Regions from separate parts of the Paraglaciecola sp. T6c genome, predicted to be linked through region 2. Evidence: riboswitches for the same ligand, from Rfam matches in the RefSeq annotation. Region 2 holds a riboswitch; the other holds the start of a gene.
What was found. Region 2 has a riboswitch for thiamine pyrophosphate ahead of PATL_RS06875 (TonB-dependent receptor). Riboswitches for the same ligand answer to the same signal wherever they lie in the genome.
Positions count from the first base shown of each region.

Region 1: another riboswitch for thiamine pyrophosphate. It lies ahead of thiC (phosphomethylpyrimidine synthase ThiC); the one in region 2 lies ahead of PATL_RS06875 (TonB-dependent receptor).

Region 1 is NC_008228.1:2,324,926-2,340,582, reverse strand. Features, by position in the region: gene PATL_RS09850 (FAD-dependent oxidoreductase) at 1-972, opposite strand, end outside; gene thiC (phosphomethylpyrimidine synthase ThiC) at 977-2,863, opposite strand; TPP riboswitch at 2,919-3,019, opposite strand; gene PATL_RS09840 (RNA recognition motif domain-containing protein) at 3,521-3,790, shown strand; gene PATL_RS09835 (TetR/AcrR family transcriptional regulator) at 4,697-5,317, shown strand; gene PATL_RS09830 (NADH:flavin oxidoreductase) at 5,409-6,512, shown strand; gene PATL_RS09825 (MFS transporter) at 6,637-7,863, shown strand; gene PATL_RS09820 (hypothetical protein) at 7,874-8,830, opposite strand; gene PATL_RS09815 (hypothetical protein) at 8,907-9,320, opposite strand; gene PATL_RS09810 (substrate-binding periplasmic protein) at 9,409-10,155, opposite strand; gene PATL_RS09805 (TetR/AcrR family transcriptional regulator) at 10,397-11,068, opposite strand; gene PATL_RS09800 (phytanoyl-CoA dioxygenase family protein) at 11,192-12,364, shown strand; gene PATL_RS09795 (DUF3718 domain-containing protein) at 12,653-13,048, shown strand; gene PATL_RS09790 (GGDEF domain-containing protein) at 13,383-14,423, shown strand; gene PATL_RS09785 (alpha/beta fold hydrolase) at 14,526-15,455, opposite strand; gene PATL_RS09780 (acyl-CoA dehydrogenase C-terminal domain-containing protein) at 15,537-15,657, opposite strand, start outside.
Region 2 is NC_008228.1:1,611,138-1,626,794, reverse strand. Features, by position in the region: gene PATL_RS06915 (hypothetical protein) at 579-1,364, shown strand; gene PATL_RS06910 (helix-turn-helix domain-containing protein) at 1,651-1,905, shown strand; gene rimI (ribosomal protein S18-alanine N-acetyltransferase) at 1,960-2,406, opposite strand; gene PATL_RS06900 (hypothetical protein) at 2,399-2,938, opposite strand; tRNA gene PATL_RS06895 (tRNA-Trp) at 3,364-3,440, opposite strand; gene PATL_RS06890 (choline/ethanolamine kinase family protein) at 3,514-4,353, opposite strand; gene pnuC (nicotinamide riboside transporter PnuC) at 4,331-4,978, opposite strand; gene PATL_RS06880 (hypothetical protein) at 4,978-5,235, opposite strand; gene PATL_RS06875 (TonB-dependent receptor) at 5,251-7,314, opposite strand; TPP riboswitch at 7,389-7,493, opposite strand; gene PATL_RS06870 (hypothetical protein) at 7,580-8,485, opposite strand; gene PATL_RS06865 (acyl-CoA thioesterase) at 8,485-8,892, opposite strand; gene PATL_RS06860 (tRNA(Met) cytidine acetyltransferase TmcA) at 8,960-11,116, shown strand; gene PATL_RS22650 (hypothetical protein) at 11,308-11,553, shown strand; rRNA gene rrf (5S ribosomal RNA) at 12,000-12,115, opposite strand; rRNA gene PATL_RS06845 (23S ribosomal RNA) at 12,278-15,162, opposite strand; tRNA gene PATL_RS06840 (tRNA-Ile) at 15,542-15,618, opposite strand; tRNA gene PATL_RS06835 (tRNA-Ala) at 15,637-15,657, opposite strand, start outside.

The DNA of each region.
Region 1 (15,657 bases), 710 kb from region 2:
CGTCGAGCGCACTGTGATTGGGCCAGTATCTTCGCTTTCGATTTGACTCGCACCAATCACAAAATGATGGTTGTGCCGCGGTGCAATATACAACTTGTATCTCGGATGCATCAGTCGCACTGCGTGCTTAAGCTCTACCTCTGGCGCATATAGGGTAATGACTTCACCGCGCACCCCGCGTAACTCAGGTATTTGCTGCCCGAACGTTTCCTGTTTAGTGGCGTTGTAGTTGAACTTAGTCCGCCTTTGGGTATCAGCAAGTGGGACTTGCTTTGCGCCAAGTCCGCGGCAGTCAATCACATAATCAAATACCTGTTTTCCCTCAGGCAAGACTACCGCTGCGCTATTGCCATTATTATTTCGCTGTTCGTTATCGACCCTGAGCACGTGCGAGTTTGACTGCCACGTCACAGCTGATTGCTCAAGGTAGGATGCAAGGCCTGTCATCACCTCAGCGGTATCAACCCATGCTTCGTTCGGGAGATAAAGTCCGCCGTCAAAGTGTTTTGCTAATTGCGGAGCATAATGATGAAGCGCTGCTTGGGTTAATAACTGCATATGTGAAAACTCTTCATCTTGCGCGAAATCTGGCAACTTACCCATTAACTGGCGGGAAAACTGCTGAAAATCGGCTTTATCTTCGCGGTGCGCCACCACTAACGTGCCCTGAACGAACAACGTGAGTGGTTTAGCCAAGTGCAAATTTAGGCTGTTAATAACATCCGGCCAGCGCGTTAAAGACGCCATCCCCATAGAAAACACAGCAAGCTCTGCACTTTCAAGCTCGCTATACGGTGCTAACATACCAGCTGCTGTATACGCAGCAGCACTGCCACTTTCGATGGGATCTTTATCAAATATGGTGAGCGAAATATCCGCTTGGCGGTGTAATAATTGCCACGCCATCATTCGCCCCATAATGCCTGCACCCACAATGGCAATGCGCATTTTGTGTTCACTTTGCACAGCCACAGGTTTACTCCGTCTGAGCGACGTATATCTGTGCACCTGCGGCGGTAAACTCAGCGGATTTTTGCGCCATACCGGCCTCAATGTCAGTATTTTTCAAATCCGCTGAATATTCGCGCACCTCTTGAGAGATTTTCATAGAGCAGAATTTAGGCCCACACATAGAGCAAAAATGGGCGACCTTCGCTGCATCTTTAGGCAAGGTTTCGTCATGAAATGCGCGGGCAGTATCAGGGTCTAGGCCTAAATTAAACTGATCGACCCAACGAAATTCAAAACGCGCCTTAGACAGTAAATCGTCGCGGTAGCGAGCGCCTGGGTGACCTTTAGCAATATCCGCTGCGTGAGCGGCAATTTTATACGCCATGATCCCTTGCTTAACATCATCTTTGTTCGGCAAGCCTAAATGCTCTTTGGGGGTTACGTAGCACAGCATTGCACAACCATACCAACCAATGATCGCAGCCCCTATTCCACTCGTAATATGATCGTAGCCAGGGGCGATGTCGGTAGTCAGCGGGCCAAGCGTATAAAATGGTGCTTCATGACAATGTTCGAGTTGCATATCCATATTTTCTTTAATCATATGCATAGGCACATGACCTGGGCCTTCGATCATAGTTTGTACATCGTGTTTCCAGGCAATTTTAGTCAGCTCACCAAGCGTAATCAGCTCGGCAAATTGCGCTTCATCGTTAGCATCGGCTAATGAGCCTGGACGCAAGCCATCACCGAGGGAAAAGCTCACGTCATATGCTTTCATGATGTGGCAAATGTCTTCAAAATGGGTGTATAAAAAATTTTCTTGATGGTGAGCAATGCACCATTTTGCCATGATAGAACCACCACGGGAGACGATGCCTGTAACGCGGTCCACCGTCATAGGAATATGATGCAACCGCACCCCAGCATGAATTGTGAAATAATCTACGCCCTGCTCGGCTTGCTCAATCAAGGTATCTCGAAACACTTCCCAGGTCAGGTCTTCAGCAACACCCTTGACCTTTTCTAACGCTTGATAAATAGGCACGGTGCCCACGGGAACGGGAGAGTTTCTAACGATATAGTCGCGAGTAGAGTGAATATTCTTGCCCGTTGACAAGTCCATAATGGTGTCGCCGCCCCAACGAATTGACCACACCAGCTTTTCGACTTCTTCTTCAATGGAAGAACGCAGTGCTGAGTTACCAATGTTGCCATTGATTTTAACCAGAAAGTTGCGCCCGATTATCATGGGTTCGAGTTCTGTATGGTTAATATTGGCTGGGATAATCGCTCTGCCTTCAGCCACTTCTTTGCGCACAAACTCTGGTGTAATGGGCTGCAAATTGGCTCCCAAAGAATTACCTTTTAGTCGCTTATTACGCTCATCCGTAGTGAACTCATTGCTTAGGGCTTCCCGAGCTTGGTTTTCGCGAACGGCAATATACTCCATTTCTTTGGTGATAATACCTTTGCGGGCATAATGCATTTGGCTGACATTTTTACCAGGTAAGGCACGTCTTGGCGTGCGCTGCAAAGCATCATTGTAATATTGAAAAGCGCGTTCTTGATCGAAGTGTCCGTTGTCTTGGGGTTGTACCTCACGACCTTGATATTGTTCAGTGTCGTTTCGAGACAATACCCACTCACTTCGCACATCAGCAATGCCTTTGTTGACGTCTATGTCTACGGTTTCATCGGTATAGGGACCTGAGGTATCGTACAAAGTGACGGCGGTCCCGTCGGTTAAACTGATTTCGCGCATGGGCACACGAACGCTAGGATCGTTAGGCGATGCAACATACACTTTTTTACTGGCTGGAAGGGGTGTGCGTGTAATTTTTTGACTTTCAGAGGAGGCACTAGCCGGTGCGTTAGCAACCGCTTCACTGGAAGAAAGGACAGTGTTCATTTTGTTTTCCTTAAAAAAATACAGGCGCGCGGAAAACGAAAACAAACATCCCTTGTGAGGATGTGCTGCTCATTCCTACGCCGATACTAGTCGGATCAGGTTCTACGGGTTTGTATTACTACATCTCAGCCAAAAAAGGCGCCCCGAGAGCGAGTGCGGATAATAGGACAACAAATTTAGAATTACTAGCCCCACGCCAAAGGAATTTATTTTACCCAAAAACACATATGTTGCTGACTTAAATAAAAGCACGATTGACACATTTAAACCAAAACCGCCTTAATTACAAAAACCTGTAAATTCGCTAAAAATACTGAATTTTGTCTATATAATCCCATGAAAATCATATTAAACACTTAAATTTGTGAAATTTAGAAGTGCTAAAAATTTAACGTTAACCGCTTTTAGCGACACGTTAACGAGGGCGATAGGATACAATTCGGACGAGCATTACCAAGGGTAGAGGTTCAAAAATATTTTATCCTAGAACAAAAAAAGTGAAGTCTTTTTCAATGACCTCACGCAAATTCGGAGTGAAGCTAGATAACAAGGATGTAAAAAACCACATCAAGGATCAACAGCCACTAGCATTAACCCGTATTGATACACAGCAAACGCTGTTATCATTAGCCCATTATTTTTTATAAGGGCGTTACCATGAAATTATTGATCCGCAATTTAGACCGAGCCACCACGCAAGACGAGCTTCGCACCCTTTTTGAAGGTTATGGTGTTGTTCAGTCATGCACTATTGTGATTGATCCCGCAACGCAAAGCTCAAAAGGCTTTGGCTTTGTTGAAATGCCAAAAGCAGGCGATGCAAAAGCCGCTACTATTAATCTGAACGGCCATACCTTAGGTGCAAATAAAATACGCGTGAAGAAAGCGGAAGAAAAGGCAACAGATAAACCAGAAGACACTGAGTAACGAATATTTACAGCAATAGCGAAAATATTATTAAAACCCGCTTCTGAGCGGGTTTTTCTTTGAGCGTTTATCTATCTTCTTACAATATTTATTTATCTTCTTACAGATTAAAGGCGCATTAATATTTGTCCGCTTACATCCGCTGACGCGTTACTCATGTCACAATTATTCAACTTTCGTGTTAGTAGCGCTCTTCTTATGCAAATGCCGTATTAGGCATGCAAACTGGATAATTTGCATTTGGACTACGAAGATCAAGTCTCAGAATTTACCAAGTAACCCTATCTTCGCGTTTAGGCGCAACAGACTGAAAATAGTAAAGCTCAGTTAGCGTCTTACTACCCGCTCTACTATCAAGGCTCCCTCAAGCGGATCAAACCAGGGCGATAGCTGATACAGCTGAACTTGCCTTGGCGACAATAATTACGACAACCGATTGCGACTCCGGCGATAGACCAATTGGTTGCATTGCTTAACGACTCTCTATGATGCACTTTGGTCAAGTGCTCTATTTAGCTGGAAAAATTCCCCAGACCCAGCTAAGCACAATGGTTACGCCCAAACCCGACGTTAATACTTATAAGTATTCCACTGTATCTACTCGACTCACTATTACTTTAAAAGTGAAACCAATTATTCAGATTCAAGTACGGATGCGCATCAAGGATTAACTATCTTACCCAAGTAATTAGCATTCCTTGAGTACTGCGCAATTATCACTGTCAAATTGAAGAGCAGTTAATAATAAAAAATCCATGGTAGTCCACTTATATCGAGACTGGCTTATGGGTGTTTTATTTTAAATTGACAGTGTCAATATAAAATATATTATGGGCGTCAAACACCGAAATAGTAAACCCAAGTGTATGCAAAAAATGTATGTGCCAGAAGCGCTAAAGAGCCTCAATGCCTAAAGTGTTAACGGATGAAGAGATACAGTGTTTTCGCAATCGAATGTGCGATCACGCCTTGGTTTCATTTGCTAAAAGTGGCGTAGAGGGTATTTCATTGCGCGGATTAGCCGCTGATTTACGTTGCAGTCGCACTACGCCCTATCGTTATTTTAAAAACAAGGCTGATATCCTTGCAGCGCTGCGCCAGCGTGAATTTGCACGGATTGCCGACACCCTCGAAAATGCTTTAGCCCAAGAGCCAACCCAAGATAAGCAGCTGAGCGCACTTTGCCATGCCTATTTTGATTTTGCATTGCAATATCCAGATTCCTATCGCGTCATGTATAGCGTAGCTCAGCCTGACTTAAGCAAATATGCAGCTCTTGAACGTGAGATTTTACGTAGTAGCGCGCCGATGCGCCAAGTGGTGAAGTCAGCGGTAAGCGCTGGGATCTTAAAAGGTGACCCAACAGATATATGTTATGTAGTTTGGGCCGGAGTCCACGGCTTGATATCGTTGCACTTATCGCACATGTTGGGTGAACAACGAGATATAGCGCAGCTTGCAACCGTCATGATTGAGTCCCTAGTGCGTTCAGTTAGCGTTGCACCCGCTTTATCAGTTTCAATTTAGGGATTCGAATGAAAGTTTCGAATTAGAGTTTCGAATTAGAGTTTCAAATTAGACAAAACTAACGAAAATAAACATTATCAAGGACAACACTATGAGTAACAAAGTAGACGCATTATTCGCCCCCTTTACCCACAAAGGCTTATCGCTAGATAACCGCGTAGTAATGGCCCCAATGACCCGTGAGTTTTCTCCTGGTGGAGTACCTACTTCAGACGTCGCCGATTATTATCGCCGCCGCGCACAAGGTGGAACAGGCTTAATTATCACCGAAGGCACGACCATAAACGATCCTGTGGCAACCATGAGTGATCGTATTCCTCAGTTTCATGGGGATGCTGCTCTTGCAGGATGGAAAAAGACCGTTGATGCAGTACACGGTGCCGGGGGTAAAATCATGCCTCAATTGTGGCACGTAGGCATGGCGCGCGTAGCGCAAAAAGCGCCGTTTCCTGAATTACCTAGCGTCGGCCCTTCTGGACTGTTCAAGCCAGGTAAACAAGGTGCTGAGCCAATGACCCAAGCACAAATTGAAACGGTTATTAACGGCTTTGCGACTGCAGCTGCGGATGCTCAGCGAATTGGTTTTGATGGTATTGAAATTCACGGTGCTCACGGATATTTAATTGATCAATTCTTCTGGGAAGGCACTAACCAACGTACTGACGAATGGGGTGGTAGCATGGCTAATCGCTCTCGTTTAGCGGTAGAAATTGTCAAAGCAATACGCGCAGCTACCTCACCTGACTTCCCCATCGTATTACGTTACTCACAATGGAAACAACAAGATTACAGCGCAAGGCTGGCTGAAACGCCGCAGTTACTTGAAGAGTTCTTAGCGCCCTTAAGTGATGCAGGTGTGGATATATTCCACTGCTCTCAGCGCCGTTACTGGGAAAATGAATTTGAAGGCAGCGATTTAAACCTTGCTGGCTGGACTAAAAAGCTCACCGGTAAACCCACTATATCCGTTGGCTCTGTGGGCTTGAATGAAGACTTTTTCAGTGCCTTTGCAGGTCAAGGTTCGAATACACGCTCTATCGATGATTTGATCGAGCGTATGGACAAGGGCGAGTTTGATTTAATTGCCGTGGGTCGTGCGTTACTGCAAGACGCAAACTGGACCAATAAAATTCGCAACGGAAAACTTGAAGAACTAGAACAGTATTCAGGTGAAGCGCTAACGACCTTAGTGTAAGTTAACGACCTTGATGTACATTAGCGACCTTAGTGTAAGTTAGCGACTTTGTCGTAATATTATCAGCGCTTTACATTTTCCAATGTGTAAAGCGCTTTAAATACAGTGTTCAAATTATCGTTTTATGACCCAATCAAACAATGATCAAGCCAGTGATGTAAACCATCCACGTGCAGCGAATGCGTTAGCCAAACGCACCTTATTGTTAGCTGCAGGCGCCATGGGATTTGCCCAAACCGTGCTGTTTGCCATACTCGCCCCCCTTGGGCGTGAAATTGGTTTAGTGGAAGTGCAAATCGGGGCCATTATTTCTTGTTCTTCGTTAACCATATTTTTGGTCAGTCCTTTGTGGGGACGCGCCAGTGACATGTGGGGCAGAAGAAAAGTCCTGCTGATTGGTTTGTTTGGCTATTCAGCAGGTACCATTTTATTCGCGGGTGTATTTCAAGCTGCCCTGCTGGGTTACCTGATCCCCCTTATTGCCCTTGCGCTTTTGATCACAACACGAGTAGCCAATGCGGTGGTGATGGCAGCGGTTTCTCCCTCAGCTAACGCTTACATGGCAGACATAACGACAGTACAAGATCGTATCAAAGGCATGGGAGCCATAGGCGCCGCAACCAATATTGGATCAATATTAGGCCCCGCCATAGGTGGTTTGTTGGCAAGTATCAGCTTGATTACTCCTTTGTATTTCTCGGTATTATTAACGCTGGCAGCCGCCATATTGGCCGTTTACGCCCTACCCATTTTGCCTAGACCAGAGCATGTTAGAAAGCCTCAGAAATTAAAATACACTGACCCGCGCATATTTCCCCTCGTGATAGCTGGAGTTATGTTATTTATGGGCTTTGCCATAGTGCAACAAACTATCGCCTTTCGTTTTCAAGATGTACTTGGACTTGATGGCACACAAACAGCAAAAATCGTGGGGATAAGCCTCATGTTATCAGCCGCTGCTGCGCTAATTGTCCAATTACTGGTTATCCCTCGATTATCTGTACGCCCTTTCGTGCTGCTGCGCATATCCATGCCTATGATGATGATTGCATTTGCGATTATGGCGACAACGGACACCCAAAGCATGTATATGTTAGCCATGTGTATTCTTGGCTTAGGCATGGGCCTAGCAGGGCCTGGGTTTATGGCGGGAGCATCAGTTGCGGTATCATCTGACGAGCAAGGAGCCGTTGCTGGCGTAGCAGGTGCCTGTCCACCTTTAGGGTTTACTGTAGGGCCGTTATTAGGCACGTACTTGTACTCAATTGATGGTGCTTTACCTTACTGGTTCGCGTTTGGTTGCTACTTTTTGTTGTTTTTCTTCACCATGAAATTTAAAGACCGAAAATAGGTAGCCACCGTTAGAAATGAACCGGCGATGCCAGCGCTAGAACACGTTTCCTGACCACTTCGTCAATCAAATTGTCGTGCATGTCCTTAGGCTTTACATAGCTGTCCATTATGCCGTTAATTTCCTTCAAAAGAGGCATCAAACGTTCCTTGTCTTTGGCTTTTACATCGTATTGATTGAGTGACCGTAACAAGCTGATTGACGCATTATTTAAGCTATTATTCTGCCTAGGCGTGGGGTTGTCATGTGCGGTTGCCAAGCCCAACAGCCGACTGACTTGTTGAACCACATCATCGTTATATTCAAAGGCCGACACACTGTTTTGTCCGAAAATCGTTTTGCACTCATTTACAAATCCTCGGTAATCAAGATGTTGCGAAAACCACTTAACGTCTAACATTTCAGCGAATGATAAATTTTTACCATAACAAGGGTTACTGGCCACCTGAGGATTACGAATACATTGCTTGTAATAACTTTCGATAAATGCGACAGGCTCGCGAAACCATACCCACACCTGCACATCAAATAACGTGGCAAGCTCCCCCAATAACGTTTTTGAAGCATCTGGGAAATCCCACCAGTAGTTATAGATCCCCTCTGATGACAGAATAATGGTATGGGTATCATCTTTTATTTGTGAGATGACATTGCTCATGTTGGCCACAAAATTTTCCACATGCGTGGTCACTAGATTTTTCTCAAACCATTGATGAGCAGGTGCACCGGGATTATTTGATGCCGCTAAGTTATGCGGGTACAAAATTCCATTACCTCTTAATTTACGCTGTTTCTTACTTAGGTAGGTTTGAATACTCGTAGTGCCTGTTTTTGGCGTGCCAGCATGAATGATGAGTTTGATTTTATTGACATCAGGTCCTTGTGCGTGATTTTTCGATGTTGCGGGACTGCGTAAGTCCAATTGGGCGACTAAGTCTCGGGTAAAACGCATTATGGGGTCGTCCATTCTATGGCTAAGCCTTATATTAATTCAACGGTGCACCAGCTAATGGCACCAGAGTCTTTTGCTGATTGCTTAAAAGTTAATGGATCTGCTGAATACCGCGATACTTCATAAATCTAGATGCCCAAAATGTACCAAAGAGCGCACCAAATGAAAGGGTAAACATGATGATAACGGGCAAGGATGGTAGAAACTCGTTCATCCATTGATTTACGCCCAGCCAATGAACACCTAATGCGCTAACAAAAGCAATGAGACTAAGCTTATTGGCAGTGAAAAAAAGGGGGATATCATACCATGCGAGTTCGTTGCACCTTTTGAATCGTGCGAATCCCCAATAGACGTAAGATACAAAGCATAGAATAGCCATAAGGCACACTAGGGCAATATCTCTATAACTCGTTAAATCATCTAAAAGCACATAACCGATATTCAATACAAACATAGTGATAGCTAACCAGAATATCACCAATGGCCCTAAAATCAGTCCCACTTCTCCCCCTTAAGTTTGCTCAACATACTTGATATGTTTGAGATTAGTTCTATTTGATTTGACCTAATCTAATCAAAACACGCTTCATTTAATCAAAATTTTGTAATGGCGGCGTTATCCCGTATTTTTCGAAATAACGGTTTATTTTACCGCTTTTTCGGTATTCCAACATGGTCCTTGCCACATCATCATAAATGGCATTGGCTTTGGCGTTTTTAGCAATGCTTATGTAATAAACATTCTCGAAGCTATCCACTAAGGTCGCCTTTTTAAAACGACTTTTAAATAGGCCTTCCCATTGAGTCTCGGAGGTGACCACTACATCTACTCTACCACGTTCCAACATGGCTAATAATTGCTCACTCTGACCAACCAAGGTCATGGCAAGTGGGTCAAGGTTAGAAAAGTGGGGCGAATAGTATGCCCCTCTAACGGCTCCTACATTAAGCTTGGCTAAATCGGCATAAGAGGTGATGTCAGCAGATAAGGTAGGCGACATATAAAACGCTAGATTTCTAATATTATATCCATAGGGAATAGCACGTAGAAAAGGCTCTCTGGAGGGATTCATAGAATGCCGAATCAATATATCGACGGTGCCTTTTTTAGCCTCTCGGTATGAGCGCCCCCACGGTGCTTCTAACCACGTTATTTCATGACCGAGCTCGCGAAATATATCGTCTACTAGTTCAGGGATGACGCCGAGGCATTTACCATCATCAAAAAATAGTTCCGGGGGATGATTGCGACAGTGAGACGTATAGGACTCGGCCACCAAGTTTAGTGGTAAAAACATCAATAAAAAAAACAACCACACTTGCTTACTCTTTTTCATATCGACTATTTAGCGGCATCGGATCCTTTCATCTAACGCTAGTATAATACCAACTCCAGCAAATAATTAACCGCTTAGCAAAAATTTAAAAGGGCATAACCGAGGTGCTTGAATGACAGACCACCATAAAAACCACATAACAGTCTTTTGCATTTGGGCTACGCAGAGTGAATTTTTTGACGCCCACTCTGCATAGGAGTTCAAGATAAGATAACCCCATTTTGTACTCAATAAAATCGATTTACCCTTGGGCAAATACGCTGTTGATTTTCGCTAACAGCACAGGGCGATAAGCGTCGGTAGCGTCGGCAGCAAACGTTAACAACATGCCGCAAATCATCTGCTTGCGGTATTCTGCAAGGTCAATATAGCCATGCATCCAGTCGTAACGAGCGATACGTTGGTTGGCGAATAAACGATCGGCGAGTAAGTCAGTATCCACCTCACCGTTTAAAAAGCCGTGCTCTTTGGCGTCCACGCATACATGATAAGCCAGTTTTAAGGATTTCTTGAAAATACCTGCCGCATGCCCATGTTCAAATAATGACTCTTGCTCACCGACCACAAAGGCAGCTTTATAAAAGGCTTCATCATCTCGATAAAGTGACATTAAGTTATCGGTAAACGACTCAACCGTAGAAATCGGATCTTTAAACGTATCTGAAAACAGCACGAGTTCGGTGCGCTCTACCATATCCACCACAAGGTGTTTCAGTACTTCAGCCTTGTTACCAATCAAATTATGAATGGTCGGCACAGTCACATTGGCTGAGCTGGCCAACTCAGCCAACGTAAAAGAAGAAAACCCACCACTGGCGATAATACTGCGTGCGGTATCCAGAATTGTCTGCTTGCGTTTCAGTTTATTGGCTGTGCGTGTTGCCACCCCACCCTGTGCCCTAGCTGCCTTCATATAATTTGCTCGTATTGCTCCAACCAGTAAACTTTAACACGCATTAAATTTTATGTTGAATAAAATTTACAAAAGATTAAGAATGATTGCGTTAACGAAATATTTACAAAAGAGGAACACGGTATGATGAAAGATATCAGCGCGTCTATCGACGCCTGCGCGACTCACTATGGTGACAATGCTGACGCAATGCGACAATACCTACTAGACGGACAAGCCAAAGCGGTTGCACTGCCGAATCGCGGACCTTTGCTATTTAATCAACAGGGCCAGTTAGACAAGAAGATTTTAGAGGCGTACGACACATATGGGTTTTATATCTTCGAAAATGTGTTAAGTGCGCGTGAGCTTGCAGATATAGAGCAAGATTTGGCTCAGTTGAAGCAACGATTTGCTACTGAAAACGGTGCAACGGTGAATGCAAAAGGTGAGCCCGCATTAGGCGTAGATTGCAAAGCCCCTAATCTCCTTTGGGCTAAACCATTGGGGGATCCTTTAGGGGGAACTCCCATCGCAAACGGCCGTCATCAAGTGAAATTGTTCGAGCCGACCGCAGCCAGTAACGCCCCAAAAGAATCACCGTTTGTATTGCTAGGATCATTGCAGTTCTCCCCTGCTTGCTTGCGCGTGTATGCTCACCCTGAATTATTAAAAGTAGCGGAAGCGATTAATGGGCGAGACTTTGCGCCGTTTCATGAATGTTTATTTATCAAGGAGCCAGGCTTAGGGGCAGCGGTCTCTTGGCATCAAGATGGGGATACCCATTGGGACAACCCTGAGTTTGATTCACAAATTCATGGTTTTAATTTCATGGCACAAGCTTACGGCAGCACAGCGGTCAATGGTGTGTGGGTGGTCCCTGGCTCACACAAAGAAGGTAGAAAAGACATAAAGCAATTGGTCAAAGAGGCCGGCAGCGAACGCATTCCAGATGCACTACCGATTATTTGTAACCCAGGCGATGTGGTTATCTGTAATCGTCAACTGGTTCACGGTTCATTTGCTAATACTGGGTTCGAACCACGTATTACTATCAACTTTGGCTTTCATAAGCGCTCGTCTGTGCTGGATGTAAAAGGCGCGGGTATTCACAGTGAAGCCGTGGTGTATGACGAAAAACTAATTGAGCAGCGCTCCCATGCTCTGGGCTACGCCATTGAGGCGCGAAAAGCACAATACCCAGATGAAACCGCTTACCAGTATCAGCCTCTTGCCCACAGCAAAGTAGATTTCAGTTGGCAAACCAATACCTTAGATAAGCTCAAAGATTACAACCTACTTGATTTAAGTATCTAATTCGCCTGATGTAACAGTGACATTGCTATAATTCAGAAGACAAGCATAAACAATGTTATGCTTGTCGCTTTTCATCGTTGTTCATTTCCCATAAGCCCTTCTTTTCAACATTCGTCATACACGCTAATTGATGCGTTCGCATCTTAGCAATTCATTCTGCACGTATTAGCCAAAGGTATTAAACCTAATACCAAAGTATCGACTTGTAGATTTTTTAATCAGATTAGATCGGGTTAAATCACTCCATCGAAACGAGTTACCAAATACATAAACACCGAGGAACTGACCATGTTGAAAATTGTTAAAGCTTCTATCGCTATTGCTACTACTTCTATTATCTTCGCTGCGCCTGCTCAAGCTGACGTTGCAGAAGCATTGCAAAATATCTGCACTATCGTTAAAGCAGATGATAAAGGCGAACTGCGTAAAAAAATGAAACGCGTTCAGTCTGACTATCGCCTTAAATTACAAGATTACTATTCAGGCATCAGCTGCGGCGGCAACAGCTTAATACGCACTGCTATGCTAAATGATGCCGTAGAGACTGGCACACTGATGGTAAAAAAGATGCCAAAGAGCGATTTAAGTTCGCCAGAGCAAGACGGTAAAACAGTGGTGGCTTGGGCCACAGAAAACGGTTTAACAGGGTCGCCTATTGTTGCGGTATTGAACGACCGTATCTAATCACTACACTTATAAAAAGTTTCAACATGGTAAGTCAGGTAGCGCTACCTGACTCCTTTAAAAACGGCCTCTTTTGAGGCCGTTTTTTTATATTCCTGAAAAGCCCTCACATCAATACCAATAAACTATTCCTCCCTAACCGATAATTTACGCAAGTTGGTGATAATTAACTTTAATCAATTGATAACTTGCCCATTAGTGATAATGTTAAACACAATATCGAGTAGACTACCCGCGTCTCTTTAGGAACGTGTATTCGCCTATCGGTCGGAACACCAACATTTTTTACTTTCATTTACCCTAGCCTGTGATGTAAGTGTTGTGCGAGATACAAATGACGGATCAGTTAGTACAGAACTATAAGTATCGCAGAGATATCATGGTCGTGTTGCTTATGGTGACCTTTCTCGGTGGGGTTATTTTCTCGATAATCAATTTTTATCGAGGTTTATGGTCTCTTGCGTCTATTGAATTATCCTACGGGGTATTTTCACTTTGGCTTTGGTTTAGGATCCAGAACACCAAGCACTTTCAGCGCTGGGTTACCATTTATGTGGTGCCGTTTTTTATCATTATGATTTATGGGCTGTCACTGCCCCAATCATCTGAATCTATTTTCGTATGGATATTAACCATACCCGTTATTTCATACCTTTTGATGGGCCGAGTCAGAGGGTTCTGGTTTTCAACGACTTTCATTATTTGTGGTATTTTTGCCTATCACTGGCGCTTTATTCGCGAAGACCACCTGTTGTCACTCAATGTCGCTATATCCACCAACGTGATATTGAGTTCTCTTTTAATGATGGCGTTCGCCCATGTCTATGAACGGACAAGAGAAGAGAACGAAGGGCGTCTATTATCGCTTGCCGGCACAGATCCACTCACCGGCCTTGCGAATCGCATGAAGCTCAATGAAGGGTTTCAACAACTTAGCGCCCTAGCCACTCGCCACAATACACCTCTAACCGTTGTGTTGTTTGATTTGGATTTATTTAAAACCATTAATGATGTCCACGGACATTCAGTAGGTGATGATGCGCTTCGCCATGTGGCGACATTTTTACGCAAGAATACCCGTAAAACCGACCTATTAGCCAGGTTCGGTGGCGAAGAATTCGCCTTAATAATGGTAGCGACCCCCATAGAAAAAGGTTTTACACAAGTTGATGAATTGCGTAAAAAGCTAATGAGTACGCCTTTCTCAACCACTAAATGTGATATCAAAATTACCCTAAGTGCTGGATTGTCTACTTACGGTGCTGACGGGGAAGATTTAAACCAACTGCTAAATAAAGCAGATAGACGTTTATATTATGCCAAAGAAAATGGCCGTAATCAGGTCATCGCTCATGATGATGAAGCCAAGCAATAATATTGCACGCGCGAGCTATTTTTTACGATAGCTAACGCGTTAAAAATACCGCGCCAAACTTTCCCCCTTAAGGTAAGTTCGTGTCGGATATCATCAAGCGTTCTAGGCTGTAAGAAAGCGCTTAATCGCAGAGTTTACCTCGTCAGGTTTCTCATGATGTAGCCAGTGAGTTGCATCGCTAAAACGCACAATTTCACAATCCGGTACGTAGGCCTCAATTCCTTGTAAAACGTCTGTGACAAACGCTTCATCTTGCTCCCCCCACAAAATCAATGTCGGCATCTCAATTCGAATATTGGGGATCTTGAACCCGTTGGGCTCGCTTTCAGACGTCTGTTTTACGTCATTAATAACTATCTCTGCAGCTTCTACCGGAGGTAATTGAGGCATGGCGCGATAATACTGCAGCATTCCGTTAACGGCGCCAGGTTGCTTCCACGCACGTATGTACTCTGCTTTTTGACGCTCACTAAACTGAGTCTCATGCATTCCCTCAAACAACATACTTCTTAACATCGAAAAATCGTCACTCTTCACAAACTCGACACCATTGTCAGCGACAAGCTGATGAATATAAGCGCTTTTTTGTCTCTGTTGTGGGTTGCTCGCCATTTCTCGAGTAAACGTGCTTGGGTGCGCCGCATTTAAAATAATCAACTTATTGAAAAGTTGCGGGTGAAACGCGGCCAAGGGCCATGCTATAGCACCGCCCCAATCATGGGCGACCAAGTGCACTGGATTATCTTGGCTTACTTTTTCCACAAATTTGGCGTACAAAGCAATAAGGTTCGGCACCGTATAGGCAGCTAATTGACTTGGTTTATCGCTTAAGTTGTAGCCCATCAAGTCGGGCACAATGACGCGATATTGCTCACGAAAATACTCGATTTGTGCCTGCCACGTGCCCCAGTATTCAGGGAACCCATGCAGGAAAACAATGGTTTCGGGATTGGGGTTATCACTGTGACACGCCGCTTCGACGTAATGCAATGACACGCCGTTTATATCCGCGTAATGATGACTAATAGGCATCGTCTGTCCCTTTAATAAAAAAGGCGAACGCTTTCACATGAAAAGGTTCGCCTTTGCTTATTCTAATGAATAAGTGAAGTGTTATGCACCTAGATCGAATTGATCAACTGGCATGCTCATTAAGCTGTCAGATCCGGTTTCGATTGCTGACACAAGCGAGCGCGTACGGGTTAACAAACGGTCGAAGTAAAACTTAGCCGTA
Region 2 (15,657 bases):
TGGTTTTTTATAAACGGCAATATTGAGACTAAACTCTTACTCTATTCATTTAGTCTAGGGATATCGTATTACTTGAGGCATGATTGGGCTGCAAAATTACTACTAATTGTTACCCTGATAATATCAACTACTGAGATTTACTGGTTTGCTTCTTCATACCCCCCACCAGAAATTTACTGGAATATAGCACTAATAATCGTCACTCTAATTGCTAGAAATTTGATATTTTCAAGAGTTAGTATTACCGAGAACTGGTTTAATTTACGTTCTAAGTCAATAAATTTAGATTGGACAATATTTCGCTTATACGGGTTATCTCTTATTTTACAGGTAGCCGTTGTTTTAGAATATTTAATTCGGCACCTAACTAACTCCCCCCACGTGCTCGTTTTTTATTCCGTAACCCCCTATATAATGCAGGTAATTTCAATATTAGCGATATGGGTAACTTTCCAAGAAAGTTATAAACTCCTGCTACCAAGATTATTGAAAGCCTAAAACTCCACATCTGCTAAGAAAAACGACATAATCTTATTCGCGAATATTCGCTTTAATTAAGACAAGTCGAGGAAGTTCAGATGAAAAAAATTATTTTGGCCGTTGGTTTTTCACTTTTTTCAGTTGTTGCTAATAGCTCTTTTGATAATAAAAATGAATACATTAACTATAATCCCCAAATACCAATTAATACCGTTCGTAACTTTTCATTAATTCTAGATGAGTTAGCAAACAACTCACCTATAAATGCTATGATCAGCGTTAAAATGAAATCACCTGTCGTTGCTATGGTGAGCGGTAAAATGAAACCACCAGTTATCGCCATGACCAGCAGCAAAATGAAGCCACCTGTCGTTGCTATGGTGAGCGATAAAATGAAACCACCAGTTATCGCCATGACCAGCAGCAAAATGAAGCCACCTGTCGTTGCTATGGTGAGCGGTAAAATGAAACCACCAGTTATCGCCATGACCAGCAGCAAAATGAAGCCACCTGTCGTTGCTATGGTGAGCGGTAAAATGAAACCACCAGTTATCGCCATGACCAGCAGCAAAATGAAGCCACCTGTCGTTGCTATGGTGAGCGGTAAAATGAAACCACCAGTTATCGCCATGACCAGCAGCAAAATGAAGCCACTTGTCGTTGCTATGGTGAGCGGTAAAATGAAACCGCCTGTCATTGCTATGGTGAGCGGTAAAATGAAACCACCAGTCATTGCTATGGTGAGCGGTAAAATGAAACCACCTGTCATTGCTATGGTGAGCGGTAAAATGAAACCGCCTGTCGTCGCCATGACCAGCAGTAAAATGAAGCCGCCCGTTATTGCTATGAATACAGGTAAAAGTAAGCCGCCTGTTCTTGCCTAACACTTAGCCAAATAAAACAAAGATATAAGCTAAGCAAACTAACGACATATCAGTTTATCAAGTAGATTAAGCCTCACTCTGTGAGGCTTAACTTTCCACACGCGTGTATAAATCGCTGGTAACGATTCTGCCCATAGCCCCCTCAAATAATGTGAAATTAATTCACCTTGTGGAATCCAATCCACATTTGTTGGCATACACTGCGCCTGACAATAGAAAAACAGAGTTTTTTTATATGCTGTTTTAGCTCTGTTGTAGTTTCAATAAAATTATGAGGAATAAAAGCATGTATATCACAGGTGCAGATCTAAGAAAAATGAGACAAGACGCTGGCTTAACCACGGTTAAAATGGCAAAGCTTGCTAACGTTAAAACACGTAAAACCTATGAAAACTGGGAAAAAGAAATTGGTAGCCCTAGCATGAATCAGTTCATTGCCATGTGCGTAGGTTGTAACTACAACTCATCTAAGTTTGTTAAGCTAGCGATCGAACGTCAAGATCCTACTCAACAGTTAAACATTTCTTCAGCTCGTAGATAATGTTTTCGATGTGAAGCCCGCAAGGGCTTCATCGATTATCAATGTCGTTTAGCTTTAGTCACCCAGTACTAACTTCATCATCAACGCGTCTTCTCGTCCATCCTGCGTTTCATAATAGTCTTTACGACACTCAATTTGCTCGAAACCATATGCTTGATATAAGCCTATTGCGGCAACATTAGATGCCCTAACTTCTAACCAAACGCAATGCATGTGTTTATTTACGCACAATGCTAAAAAATGTGACATCAACACCTTACTTAGCCCTCGACCGCGAAACGCTTCACCAACAGCTATATCCATCAAAGTGGCTTCATCAACCACAAATAATCCAACATACAAGCCTGCATACATGTCGTCTTGCAGTAACGCATAGGCTTGATAATTATCGGTCAAGCAATCAGCAAACACAGGTTCAGACCAAGGGTGAGTGTGCCCTTGGCAATGGATGGCATAGGCACATCGGTAGTTATCTTGATTGAGCTGAATTAAATCAGTCATTATTGTGCTTGAAACCAGATAACGTCGCCCACAGCTGTTTTTTAGTAGAAGATGAGAAACCGTTTCCGTATGCAGGGGTTGTTAGTAATCTCCCCTCTAACATCACGTCATCACCAACCTGCCACGCGAATGGATACCCGTCGTACTGAGTACACTGAGCATCCGCTATCTGCTCGTAATTTTCTTTTGAAATACCAATGCTAGATAAAATATCATTCAAGAATTTTTCAGGCAATTCGGCTAGTCCCACACCTAGAACGAAACTGTTCGGCACTATTTTTTTATCTAATGTCGATGCTGTTGCTGAAGTTGCGCCGGATTGAGTTTTAAGGCGCTTTATCGCATCAGGTACTGGGCTGGTCTTTTTGCTGTCATTAGTTTTTGCAGGGTCGATATCTGAACGAATTGAATCTTGCGAGCTTAGCTGGCTAGTTTTAGGCTCTGAGCCCTGAGGGTACCAGGCAACAATGCCCATCTCGCCAAGAACAGCTTGTTGATACAAAGTCAGTGTATGTGTTGTTTTAGTATTCATGGGCATAGATTATCACGATATCTTAAAAGAAGGCGGGCGCCAGTCGTTAATTAGTAGCAATTTATCAAATCCCATTGTACTTCTCATCTCTCAGCGGGATAAATCCATAAGTCTAGGTCGTTTGAGATGTGGCTAACAATAAGGTGTAGGAAATTTGTCAGACGCTATAGGGCTTCTCACTCTGGAATAGAGCAAATAGGGTATTCTAAATACATGGGGGATATGACTGAAGAGTGGATCTGAAAAATTGGCAGGGGTGGAGGGATGTACTCACGTACTTCCCTGTACCTGACCGTAAACGGCGCTGCGCGGTACAAATTGTTCCTGACAATTTGTCAAACCCCATGGGGCTTCTCACCCTCCAATCGGGTAAAAAGTTATTTTTAATTCATGGGGAATATGACTGAAGAGTGAAGCTGAAAAATTGGCAGGGGTGGAGGGATTCGAACCCCCAGCCATCGGTTTTGGAGACCGCTGTTCTACCAATTGGAACTACACCCCTACTGAGGGGCTGAATTATACGTAACAAGGGTAAAAGGTAAAGTGCTTTTATAGCTAAAATATCAGGTTTAGGTTCAACCGCTTATTTTATCGGCAGTATGACATTGTGAAGCGGTTATTTTCTTTGCTACAGCGTACCAAAGGCGACTAGTTAGATTAACTAACGGAAGCATTTCAGTGGTCTTTTGTAATACTAACGGCAGTGGTAACTGCGTATTTTGTGCATATCTTGATAGCAAATAAGTTTGAACCTCAAAATTGAGATTATTGACTTCGATGCAAGCCGCTAAGTCAAAGTAACGATTTGATAACGCGCAATATTCCCAATCGAATATCAGGTTAGATTGTTCTGTTGTGACATGCTGAAACGACAAATCATTATGGCAAAAAACTAAATCATGGGGCGGTGTAGCAGACCAAATGCTCGCTAACCCCTGCGCTTCCTCGTGCTCTTTCCAATATTGTTGCTGCGGCAATTGTGATAGATAGCCTGCCCACTGTGCAGGTAAATTCAGTCTATGCCCTTCAATATCTAAGCTATGAATGCGATGCAATGCATCAGCCAACTGACACGCTTTAATGTCTTCGCTCAGAGTGCTGTTTTCCAAAGTATGACTTTGTACCCAAGCATCTAATTGAAAACCAGCGGCCGTTGACAGGTAGACCGGCTCACAGGCCATCCCTTTCTGCCAGACCGCTTTTTGAATATCGAATAGCTGTTGACGATCAAGTTGATTTACCTGATCAGATTCGAACATTTTCATAAAAAATCGACCAGAAGGAGTGGTTAAACAATAACTTGTATTAACCGCCCCGGCCTTTTGAACTGGCTTTACGCTAAATCCATCTCGGCAGAGCGCTAGACTTGTTAGCTCAGCCAATACAGCTGAGTTAAGCTGATGCCGATGGGGCATAAGGCCTACCTACATGCTGTTGGCGCCAATTGATATAACCATATACCGCAAATAACACATAAAAAATAAAGAGTGCCCCCGTTAGATACATCTCTTTCGCGAAATACAAGTAACAGGCAAAGCTATTGATCACAATCCAATAAAGCCAGTTTTCTAACACTTTGTGCGCGACCATCATAGTGGTGTAAACACTGAATACTGTGATAAAAGCATCTAGGTAAAGGTATTGAGAGTCCAACCACATACTAGCAAAAACGGTCAGACCAAACGCGATACACGTTAATAACACTAATCGCACCAGGTGCTTTTGAATAGACCAGCTTTGAATGGGGATCTCGTCATCTTCACGCTGCTTCCATTGTTGCCAACCATATACCGCCATTAACAAGTAATAGGCGTTCAGTAAGGTATGAAACAGCAACGAAACTTCCCAAAATAACCAAGTATAAATGCCAGTGCTTACCAGTGCACAAGGCCAGCACCAGATATTTTCTCTCGCTGCTAGCCACACATAAGCAACAGCGAGTATTACCGCCGTTGCTTCTAACCAAGCCGTTGCTTCTAGCCAAGGTAGTGCAACAAACTGCTGAGCAATATTATTGAACAGCTCGATTAAGCCTTGCATTACACATCGCTGCTCATTTTGTCACCATTTAAGAACTTGCATACAAATATTGCCTGCCCGACTTCCTGATGACTGCGCTGCATTTCTTTAGCGAGTACTTGCATGGTTGCCAAATAGTCCCCGCTCACTAAAGTACTGGTAGCACTGGTGACTACCTTCAAGTGACCGTATTCATTCAAGCGGTCGATAAAAGTTTGGATCGGCTCAAGGTACTGTTCGTTTAACGGGTACATTGAAATCTCTGCGACTAATTTCATTATTAGCTCCTCTTGCTAAAAGTTGTATTGAGCACTGATGCCCACTTGACGGCCATCTCCCAGTTGATAATAAGGCTCCGGAGTGGCGTAACCTTCTCGTGGGTCATTGTTGAATCCACCAAAACCACGGACGTAGTAAGTTCGGTCAAACACATTTTTTACCCACACAGAACACGACCAGTCTTGTACATCAAAACGCATCGCGGTATTGACCAACACATAAGATGGTGACTTTTCGTCGTGACCGTCAGAAAAGCGGTATTCGTCCTTACCATCTGCGTCTATCGTCCAACTGACTTGCTCAGACAACTGCACATTGGCGCCAATATTGAAGGTGTAGTTTGGTGCTTGGGCTTGGTCTTGCTTATCAACAACCGAGCCATCGGCTAGGGTATAATCTTCAAAAGTGGCATCAAGCCAACCGAAATTAGCGTGCAAATATACACTGTCGTTTACTTGCCAGCCTGACTCTAATTCATAACCCCAGTTAGTGCCTGTATCAGCATTACCTATGATGTCAATGAATGTGGCGCTACCGTCTTCACGAGTTTGTACATCATAATCACTGACTTGGGTGTCTTCACGGTCCATGTAGAAAACTGCCATGCGAATAAAGGCGTCGTAATTGATAAAGTTGCCCTTTACCCCAATTTCGTAGTTCCAATTGTACTCAGGTTGATAAATACGCTTGTCCGAGCTGACCCGCTCATCTGGATTAAAGCCAGCGGCTTTGTAGCCCCTTGATACGCTGGCATAAACAGAGGCGCTATCGATACTATAATCAAGCACGGCTTTACCGCCGATCAACGTTTTATCATTGCTTTGGGTGAAACCGCTTATATCGCTGTAGTCTATTTCAAAACGATCGGCGCGAAGGCCCAAGCGTAAACTAAGGGTGTCAGACAGTTCGGTATCGACTTGCGAATATACGGCGAGGTTGTCTTGTTGATAACGACTTGTAAAGTCACCGTCTGCATAGGTGTATTGGCGCAGTAAACTCTCATCCATGGATTTCGAATACAGGCCAAATAACCATTGAGTTGAGCCATTGAATAAAGTTGAGTTGTCGTTTGATAAAAAGCGTATGTCAACGTTATCTGTATCGCGCTCTCTGAAATAGCTGTCTACGGAAGAATACTCGTCAGGATGAAAGCCGACGTATGTCCAATCTTCATCGTAGCTGTAGCCCATATCTGAATCTGATTGACTCAAAATAACAAAAACATCCGTAAGCTCGGTGTTTATTTCCGTTTTTAGGCCTAGGGCATGAGTTTTTTGGCGGTCGAAACCCGGTTCATCAGCACGTGATTCTCGAGTATTTTCCAGAGAAAACGCGTCATAACCGTTATCTATATCGAAATATTGATAATTAAGGTCGAAGGTCAACCAATCTGCAGGCAGATATTTCAGTTTTACTCTTGAGGTAAATTCATCTAGGTTATCGGTGTCGTCACGATTTAAAAAAGTATTCTGTACAAAACCATCACTCTTAAACTGTTGAACCGCCACACGATAGAATAGATTATCCGTTATGGCATTGCCGTAAGCGCCGCCTACACTCCATGTATTTTGCTCGGCAAGTGAAAATGATAATTTACCGCTTTGATCCGGTCCGGCATCAACGGTTTTAACCTTAATAACCCCGGCCATGGCACTTGCCCCAAACTCGGTCGCTTGTGGGCCGCGCAAAATTTCAACTTGTTCCACATCAAACAAGGTGCCCACACCTGCAATACCAGAGAAGTCAAAGTCATCCACTAGAAATCCAACAGATGGGTTACTTGGCTCTGAAAATTGGCTGCGCTCACCGATACCGCGAATTTGAATGAATCGCCCGCGAGATGCACCACTGGCAAAGTTGATATTGGCGCCAACATTTAAAATATCTTCAAGGTGTTGCGCTTGGCGAGCTTCAATTTGTGAATCGCTTAATATGGTTGCGCTTGCAGGGATGAACATTAACGCTTGCTGGCGAAAATCTGAGCTAACAGTAATACGTTCAATGTCTTTGGACTCATCAGCGTGGCTGGCGAAACTTGATGCTATGGATAGAGCAAGTAAGGTAGAACAAAACTTCATTGGGATCTCTTCAGTAAAGGTTGAAAAGATCCGGCTTTGCGGCAGATAAATGGGAGATGTTTACATTTTTGAAATGCGAACGAAATAACCATTCCTACGCCGGTATTATCCGGATCAGGTGTAAGGGTCATATCTCTTAAGAGACAAATCTCAGCCTTTCGGCACCCCTTGGTAGTTAACAAAATGAATCTCGACAGTGTTAACGGCGACAGTGTAGCAATACTGTCATCCAGCGCAAGCGCTGATTATTCGCATAAACATGACGTTAGGTCGCTTTATGACTCGCTAGTTTTAACTTAACTAATTTACTACTGCTAAAAATTGAAGATTCTTGAGTAAACCAAATTTGCCCAGATGGATGAGCGCACACACCTTCTACCTGCCCGTACCCTGGTAACGGTATGGTTTCAATTAATGTGAAATTTTTATCTAGTAGCACTATAAATGGATCACCAAAGCCTACGCGTTTCGAAGGATAACCAACCAAGACATACCGCTCGTTCATTTTGTCGTAATCCGCACCGGTGATCACACCTGGAATGCCTTTTACTGAGATGTGAGCGCTGAGTTTTTGTTTACTTTCATTTTTATCTACCAGATACACGTTGAGAACATCGGTACGCCAGCTTTTTGAAAATAAGACTAAGTCATCACCCACAGCGACTAACGCCTCTGCATCAAAGTCATGATTAAGCGACTCGTTTGCTTTGTGATTATTCCCTTCGTAAGACACACTAAGTTTTTTGGTTTTCGCTTTATCCATTTCATTTCGGGGTAACTTGTATATAAATACATTTTTCCGTGTCCCTCGATTGTTGCCTATATCACCCACATAGAAAAATTTGTCATCTGCAGTCAGGGCTTCCCAATCTTTATTTTTGACATTGTCTGGGCTGCGCAGAGACAAAATATCGCCGTCATCACTTAGTTGAAAAATAATAGGCGCATTGCCGGAATCATTAATACTGTAAATTTGATCTTTACCGGCACAATACAATGCCGAGCTTTCTTCTAATTCACTCGGTAAAGAATGACTTTCAATAATTGAATAATCTGATTGCCCCGCTACGGCACAACTATTTATCGAGATAAAACTTATAGCAAACGCAAGCCAAATTTTTCCGGTAAATCGCGGAAGCTCGGCAACACGATAGAAAGAACCTAAATCCATTAAGTCAGTCCCTTCATTTCTAACCTTGCTCGTTCTTGCAGCTCATCAAACGTTTTACCGTGGGCGACGGGTAAGCGCGTTTCACGATCAACACGAACAAATACAATGTCGTCTGCTAAGCAGATCGTTTTCTTTGTTTCTTTATTTCTCACCAAGCAAGTAACCGTAATTGAAGTACGGCCCACCTTCTTGGTTTCTAGCCCAAACTCCACTACGTCACCTTGTAACGCTGGTGATTCAAAGCTGATTTCACCAATGTGTTTAGTGACTAATTGATTCGTTTCTAGCTGACAAATTGCGTATATCGCAGACTCTTCATCTATCCACTCCAGTGCCCTGCCCCCGAACAATGAGTTGGCATAATTAAGATCATTGGGCATCACTAATCGTCTTGATAAAAAGCGCATTCGTATTCCTTGGTAACATTGCTTAAACTGGCGATAATTTCGAGTTTATTGTACAGATAATATCAGCGTGGATTTACACTTTAAAATAGAAGATTGGGTTAAACAGCGGAAAAGCCATGTTTTTCACCGCCAATTGGTGATTGTGAGCGGTGCTAAAGAGTGGGCTGAAAAGCAGGCTGAAAACTTACTTATTAATGTCGAGTCTCTTGCGAGTAAGCATCTGTGGGTAGGTGATGCCCCTAGTACTTATCAAGAGGTTAATAGCGTAGATTATCGTCAACACTTAGGCAGAGAATATAACACTCTTATCTATAACTGTTACTCGGGGTTAAGTGCAAATGCACTTATGGCCTATAGCGGCACTATCAAAGCGAATGGGTTAATGATTTTAATTTGCCCTGAGCTGAAAAGCTGGTCTCAATATACCGATCCCCTTTCCAAAAAACGTTACTCATACGGCTATGCTCAATACTTGGAGCCAAGTCGGTTTATCAACCGTTTGATATCGATAATTGAAAAAGATCAGAACACGGTTGTTATTACCCCATCTTCGTTTCGTGGACACAATGCAGTCATTGCGCCAGAGCACCTTAATCGACAACTAGATAGCGCGACTTTAGAGCAAGATAAGGTTGTTAGTAGCATTATCAAAGCTGCGTCTGGACACAGAAATCGCCCCTTGGTGGTCACTGCAGATAGAGGTCGAGGCAAGTCCTCGGCGCTTGGTCGGGCTGCACGAGCTTTAATGTTAGAGCAAGAAAAAAGGATCCTTATTACTGCCCCGATTAAGCATAATGTCGAACAAGTATTTGCATTTGCCACCGCGCCAGAACGAAGCACCTCGAATAAGAATGGGAGTTTAGAATTTGTAGCACCTGACGCATTGGTGTCGGGGTGTTACCACGCAGACCTACTATTTGTTGATGAAGCTGCTGCAATCCCCCCCCCTATTTTAAAAACACTTTTAGATACATATCCTAGGGTTGTTTTAAGCTCAACTGTCCATGGATACGAGGGCGCAGGTAGAGGATTTGAATTACGTTTCAAGCCATACTTAGAAACTGCGCACAAAGGTTGGAAAAGCCTAACTCTTAGCACGCCGATACGTTGGTATGTAAATGACTGTTTAGAGCATTTTTGGTTTACTGTTTTTATCATGCAAGACTCCAATTCAAGTTCACACGCCCAGCCACAAAGCAAAGTTACTGGGCAGAATAAGATACCTGAAAACCGGGAAACCTCCCCCATGAGGTTAAACGAATTTAAGTGCCAAGAAGTATCTAAGAAGCGACTGGTTGACTCCCCAGAACTATTGTCAAAAATATTCTCTTTGCTTATCAGCGCGCATTATCAAACGAGTCCTGATGACTTATTCAGATTACTCGACGCCCCTGAACAACGAGTGTATGTTTGTACACTCAACGAGGATGTCATCGGCGTTGCGTTAATTTGTTTAGAGGGAGGAAGCGCCCTAGCAGATATATCACAAGAAATACGGCTAGGTCATAGAAGGGTAAATGGTCATTTAGTCTCCCAAAACTTGGCCTTACATACCGCAGATGACAAATTCGTAACGTATGAGCAATGGCGGATTGTACGAATAGCGGTTAGCCAAGACTATAGACGCACAAGCATCGCAAGCACATTGTTAAAGTTCGTCGAATCATCCGCGATTGAACATGACATACCGTTAATCACAAGTTCATTTGGAGCAACCACAAATTTACTAAAATTCTGGGGGCATAGTGACTACGTTCCTTTAAAGCTTGGCTTTAAGAGAGACGCTTCAAGCGGCGAAGTTAGTCTGATTGTGGGTAAATCCTTAAGTCCGACTACTTCTACCCTATTAAATAAACTATCACTGCAATTTGGTGAAGAACTTATTTACCACGCTTCCCGTTATCACAGAAGCATGGATACATCTTTGCTCGCGAACCTGTTAACGTACTGCCAGCCAGAAGAGAGCTGTACGCGTACTCGGTATCGGGTTGGGCAATTTATTGCATCTAGCTCTCCTTACATGCCTTTCTCTCAGTTATTAGCAAAATACGTTTTGAACAAACTAACTAAAGTAAATAGCGCTAATACCCTTACCAAGGAAACTGAAATCCTTGTAGCTGCCTTAATACAATTTAAATCGACTCAAGATTTAGTCATAGAATTTAATTTAAACGGCAAAAAAGAACTGAATACATATATAAGAAACGCGATAGCCAGTATTTAGCATCCCTACACCTAGCATAGAGCTCAAACCTGACACTTTGTCGCGGGGAATGCTTCATCATGGACGTGTCTATACCGTATTTGATACTTCCCTGGAGGTTTATTGCTGATTCGCTTTGCGCGAAGCGCATATACGAAAAAGCCCTGACCGTTTTTTGGTCAGGGCTTTTCGTGTAATGGGCGTCTGGCGGTGTGCTACTCTCGCATGGGGGTGAAGTCGGAGGCTTTTGCGAAGCGCAGCTTTGCCCGACTGAACGACACGCCATGGATGGCCTGGTGGCTGGTGCGCAACACCAGGGATGGGTTGTTCTTCAGCTCTCATGCAAAGCACTAGAGTCGAATGCCCTTGATGGATTTGGTTTCTCTATGCGGGGTGGCTTTGCGCGACAGCGCTTAGGAAAAGGGCTATCCGTTGATGCCGTATCAACCTTGCAATAATATTTCTTACACATGCAAAAAAGGGCTAACCTTACGGATAGCCCTTTTTCTAAATGGGAGTCTGGCGGTGTCTTCCGCCAACCGCGTTGTCTCGCATGGGGGTGAAGGCGGAGGCTTTTGCGAAGCGCAGCTTTGCCCGACTGAACGACACGCCATGGATGGCGTGGCTGGTGCGCAACACCAGGGATGGGTTGTTCTTCAGCTTTCATGCAAAGCACTAGAGTCGAATGCCCTTGATGGGTGAAAACGGGGCTCTCTGGAGCACCGCTCCAGCCGTTTGAACGACCGACATGGATGTCGGGCTGGGCTGAGCTACAGGGAAGTATGACACCTAGGCGTCTAGTTCGTTAACAAGCTTTAAAATGCGATTTCGACTACAGTTGATTTTTCTACAGCGCAGAAACGAAAAAAGCCACCCGATATAGGTGGCTTCATTCTAAATGGGAGTCTGGCAGTGTGCTACTCTCGCATGGGGAAACCCCATACTACCATCGCCGCTAATGCGTTTCACTTCTGAGTTCGAGATGGGATCAGGTGGGGCCGCATCGCTATGGCCGCCAGACATAAACTGTTATCTATCAAGCCGCAGCTTAATAAATCAATATGTAAAAGCTGATGCCGCGCCTATTAAGGTCTGGCTGTAATCATCGCTAAATCTCTTTAGTCTTACTCTTGATTTCAATACTTGTCATACAAACAACATCCAAAGTCATTTGGGCGTTGTATGGTTAAGCCTCACGGGCAATTAGTACAGGTTAGCTTAACGCCTTGCAACGCTTCCACATCCTGCCTATCAACGTCGTAGTCTTCAACAACCCTTTAGGACAGTTAAACTGCCAGGGATGACTCATCTTGGGGCTCGCTTCCCGCTTAGATGCTTTCAGCGGTTATCGATTCCGAACGTAGCTACCGGGCAATGCTTTTGGCAAAACAACCCGAACACCAGCGGTTCGTCCACTCCGGTCCTCTCGTACTAGGAGCAGCTCCCCTCAATCATCCAACGCCCACACCAGATAGGGACCGAACTGTCTCACGACGTTCTAAACCCAGCTCGCGTACCACTTTAAATGGCGAACAGCCATACCCTTGGGACCGACTTCAGCCCCAGGATGTGATGAGCCGACATCGAGGTGCCAAACACCGCCGTCGATATGAACTCTTGGGCGGTATCAGCCTGTTATCCCCGGAGTACCTTTTATCCGTTGAGCGATGGCCCTTCCATACAGAACCACCGGATCACTATGACCTACTTTCGTACCTGCTCGACGTGTCTGTCTCGCAGTTAAGCTGGCTTATGCCATTGCACTAACCTCCTGATGTCCGACCAGGATTAGCCAACCTTCGTGCTCCTCCGTTACTCTTTGGGAGGAGACCGCCCCAGTCAAACTACCCACCAGGCACTGTCCGCATTCCCGATAAGGGAACAACGTTAGAACATCAAACGTACAAGGGTGGTATTTCAAGGTTGACTCCACGCAAACTGGCGTTCACGCTTCAAAGTCTCCCACCTATCCTACACATGTAGGGTCAATGTTCAGTGCCAAGCTATAGTAAAGGTTCACGGGGTCTTTCCGTCTAGGTGCGGGTACACAGCATCTTCACTGCGATTTCAATTTCACTGAGTCTCGGGTGGAGACAGCGTGGCCATGGTTACACCATTCGTGCAGGTCGGAACTTACCCGACAAGGAATTTCGCTACCTTAGGACCGTTATAGTTACGGCCGCCGTTTACCGGGGCTTCGATCAAGAGCTTCGCTTGCGCTAACCCCATCAATTAACCTTCCGGCACCGGGCAGGTGTCACACCGTATACGTCATCTTTCGATTTAGCACAGTGCTGTGTTTTTAATAAACAGTCCCAGCCACCTTTTCACTGCGGCCCCCATTCGCTCAAAGAGCAAGTCTCATCACAAACAGGGGCGTACCTTCTCCCGAAGTTACGGTACGATTTTGCCGAGTTCCTTCACCCGAGTTCTCTCAAGCGCCTTAGTATTCTCTACCTGACCACCTGTGTCGGTTTGGGGTACGGTTCGATATATCATAAGTTTAGAGGCTTTTCCTGGAAGCAGGGTATTTGCAACTTCAATTCCGTAGAATCTCGTCTCGTGTCTCAGGCATGTAGAATCCCGGATTTACCTAAGATTCAACCCTACACACTTTCACATAGACAACCAACGCTATGCTTGCATAACCTTCTCCGTCCCCCCATCACTGATATACCAAGTACGGAAATATTAATCCGTTTCCCATCGACTACGCATTTCTGCCTCGCCTTAGGGGCCGACTTACCCTGCCCTGATTAGCATGGGACAGGAAACCTTGGTCTTCCGGCGTGCGGGTTTTTCACCCGCATTATCGTTACTCATGTCAGCATTCGCACTTGTGATATGTCCAGCAAACCTCTCAGTTCACCTTCAGCCACTTACACAACGCTCCCCTACCACGCAAAGTAAACTTTGCGTCCGCAGCTTCGGTATATTGCTTAGCCCCGTTACATCTTCCGCGCAGGCCGACTCGACTAGTGAGCTATTACGCTTTCTTTAAAGGGTGGCTGCTTCTAAGCCAACCTCCTAGCTGTCTTAGCCTTCCCACATCGTTTCCCACTTAGCAATAATTTTGGGACCTTAGCTGGCGGTCTGGGTTGTTTCCCTCTTCACGACGGACGTTAGCACCCGCCGTGTGTCTCCCGGATAGTACTCACTGGTATTCGGAGTTTGCAAAGGGTTGGTAAGTCGGGATGACCCCCTAGCCTTAACAGTGCTCTACCCCCAGTGGTATTCGTCCGAGGCGCTACCTAAATAGCTTTCGGGGAGAACCAGCTATCTCCCGGTTTGATTGGCCTTTCACCCCCAGCCACAAGTCATCCGCTAACTTTTCAACGTTAGTCGGTTCGGTCCTCCAGTTGATGTTACTCAACCTTCAACCTGCCCATGGCTAGATCACCGGGTTTCGGGTCTATACCTTGCAACTAAAACGCGCAGTTAACACTCGCTTTCGCTACGGCTCCCCTATTCGGTTAACCTTGCTACAAAATATAAGTCGCTGACCCATTATACAAAAGGTACGCAGTCACAGAACAAGTCTGCTCCCACTGCTTGTACGTATACGGTTTCAGGTTCTATTTCACTCCCCTCACAGGGGTTCTTTTCGCCTTTCCCTCACGGTACTAGTTCACTATCGGTCAGTTAGGAGTATTTAGCCTTGGAGGATGGTCCCCCCATGTTCAGTCAAGATAACACGTGTCCCGACCTACTCGATTTCACTTAAAATTCGCGTTCGTGTACAGGGCTATCACCTTGTATCGCTGTGCTTTCCAACACCTTCCACTCGCTTATCATTAGCTTAAGGGCTAATCCCCGTTCGCTCGCCGCTACTAGGGGAATCTCGGTTGATTTCTTTTCCTAAGGGTACTTAGATGTTTCAGTTCCCCTCGTTTGCCTCATACAGCTATGTATTCACTGTATGATACCGCCGAAGCGGTGGGTTTCCCCATTCGGACATTTGTGGATCAAAGCATTTTGTCGGCTCCCCACAACTTTTCGCAGACTTACACGTCCTTCATCGCCTCTAACTGCCTAGGCATCCACCGTATACGCTTAGTCACTTAACCATACAACCCCAAATAACCTTTAATATTTGACGTATAGACGTTACTCATAACCGAAGTTATCAGCGTATCTACTTTGTATGCGTGACAAGTATTCATTTTCAAATCAGATAGAGTAAGCTCTTAAAGAGTTCTCTTAGTTTTGATTACTTTTATCAGCTTTCCATATTGTTAAAGAACATGTGTTTGCGTTTGCACGCATTCACGTAGGGTTTAAAAAACCCTAATCAATAAATACTGAATCAGTACACATTGATTAAGGCTAATCTTTTCTACTAAAACCGAGTCTCCTATGCCGCTGTAATCTTTTCTAATCAAAGCATGTAGTGAGGACGTTTAGCCTGCTAAACGACGAACTACATAACGCAGAGTAGGAAAGATTTGGTAGGCTTGGGCAGACTTGAACTGCCGACCTCACCCTTATCAGGGGTGCGCTCTAACCAGCTGAGCTACAAGCCTATTATTGCGCAAGCAATTTGGTGGAGCTAAGCAGGATCG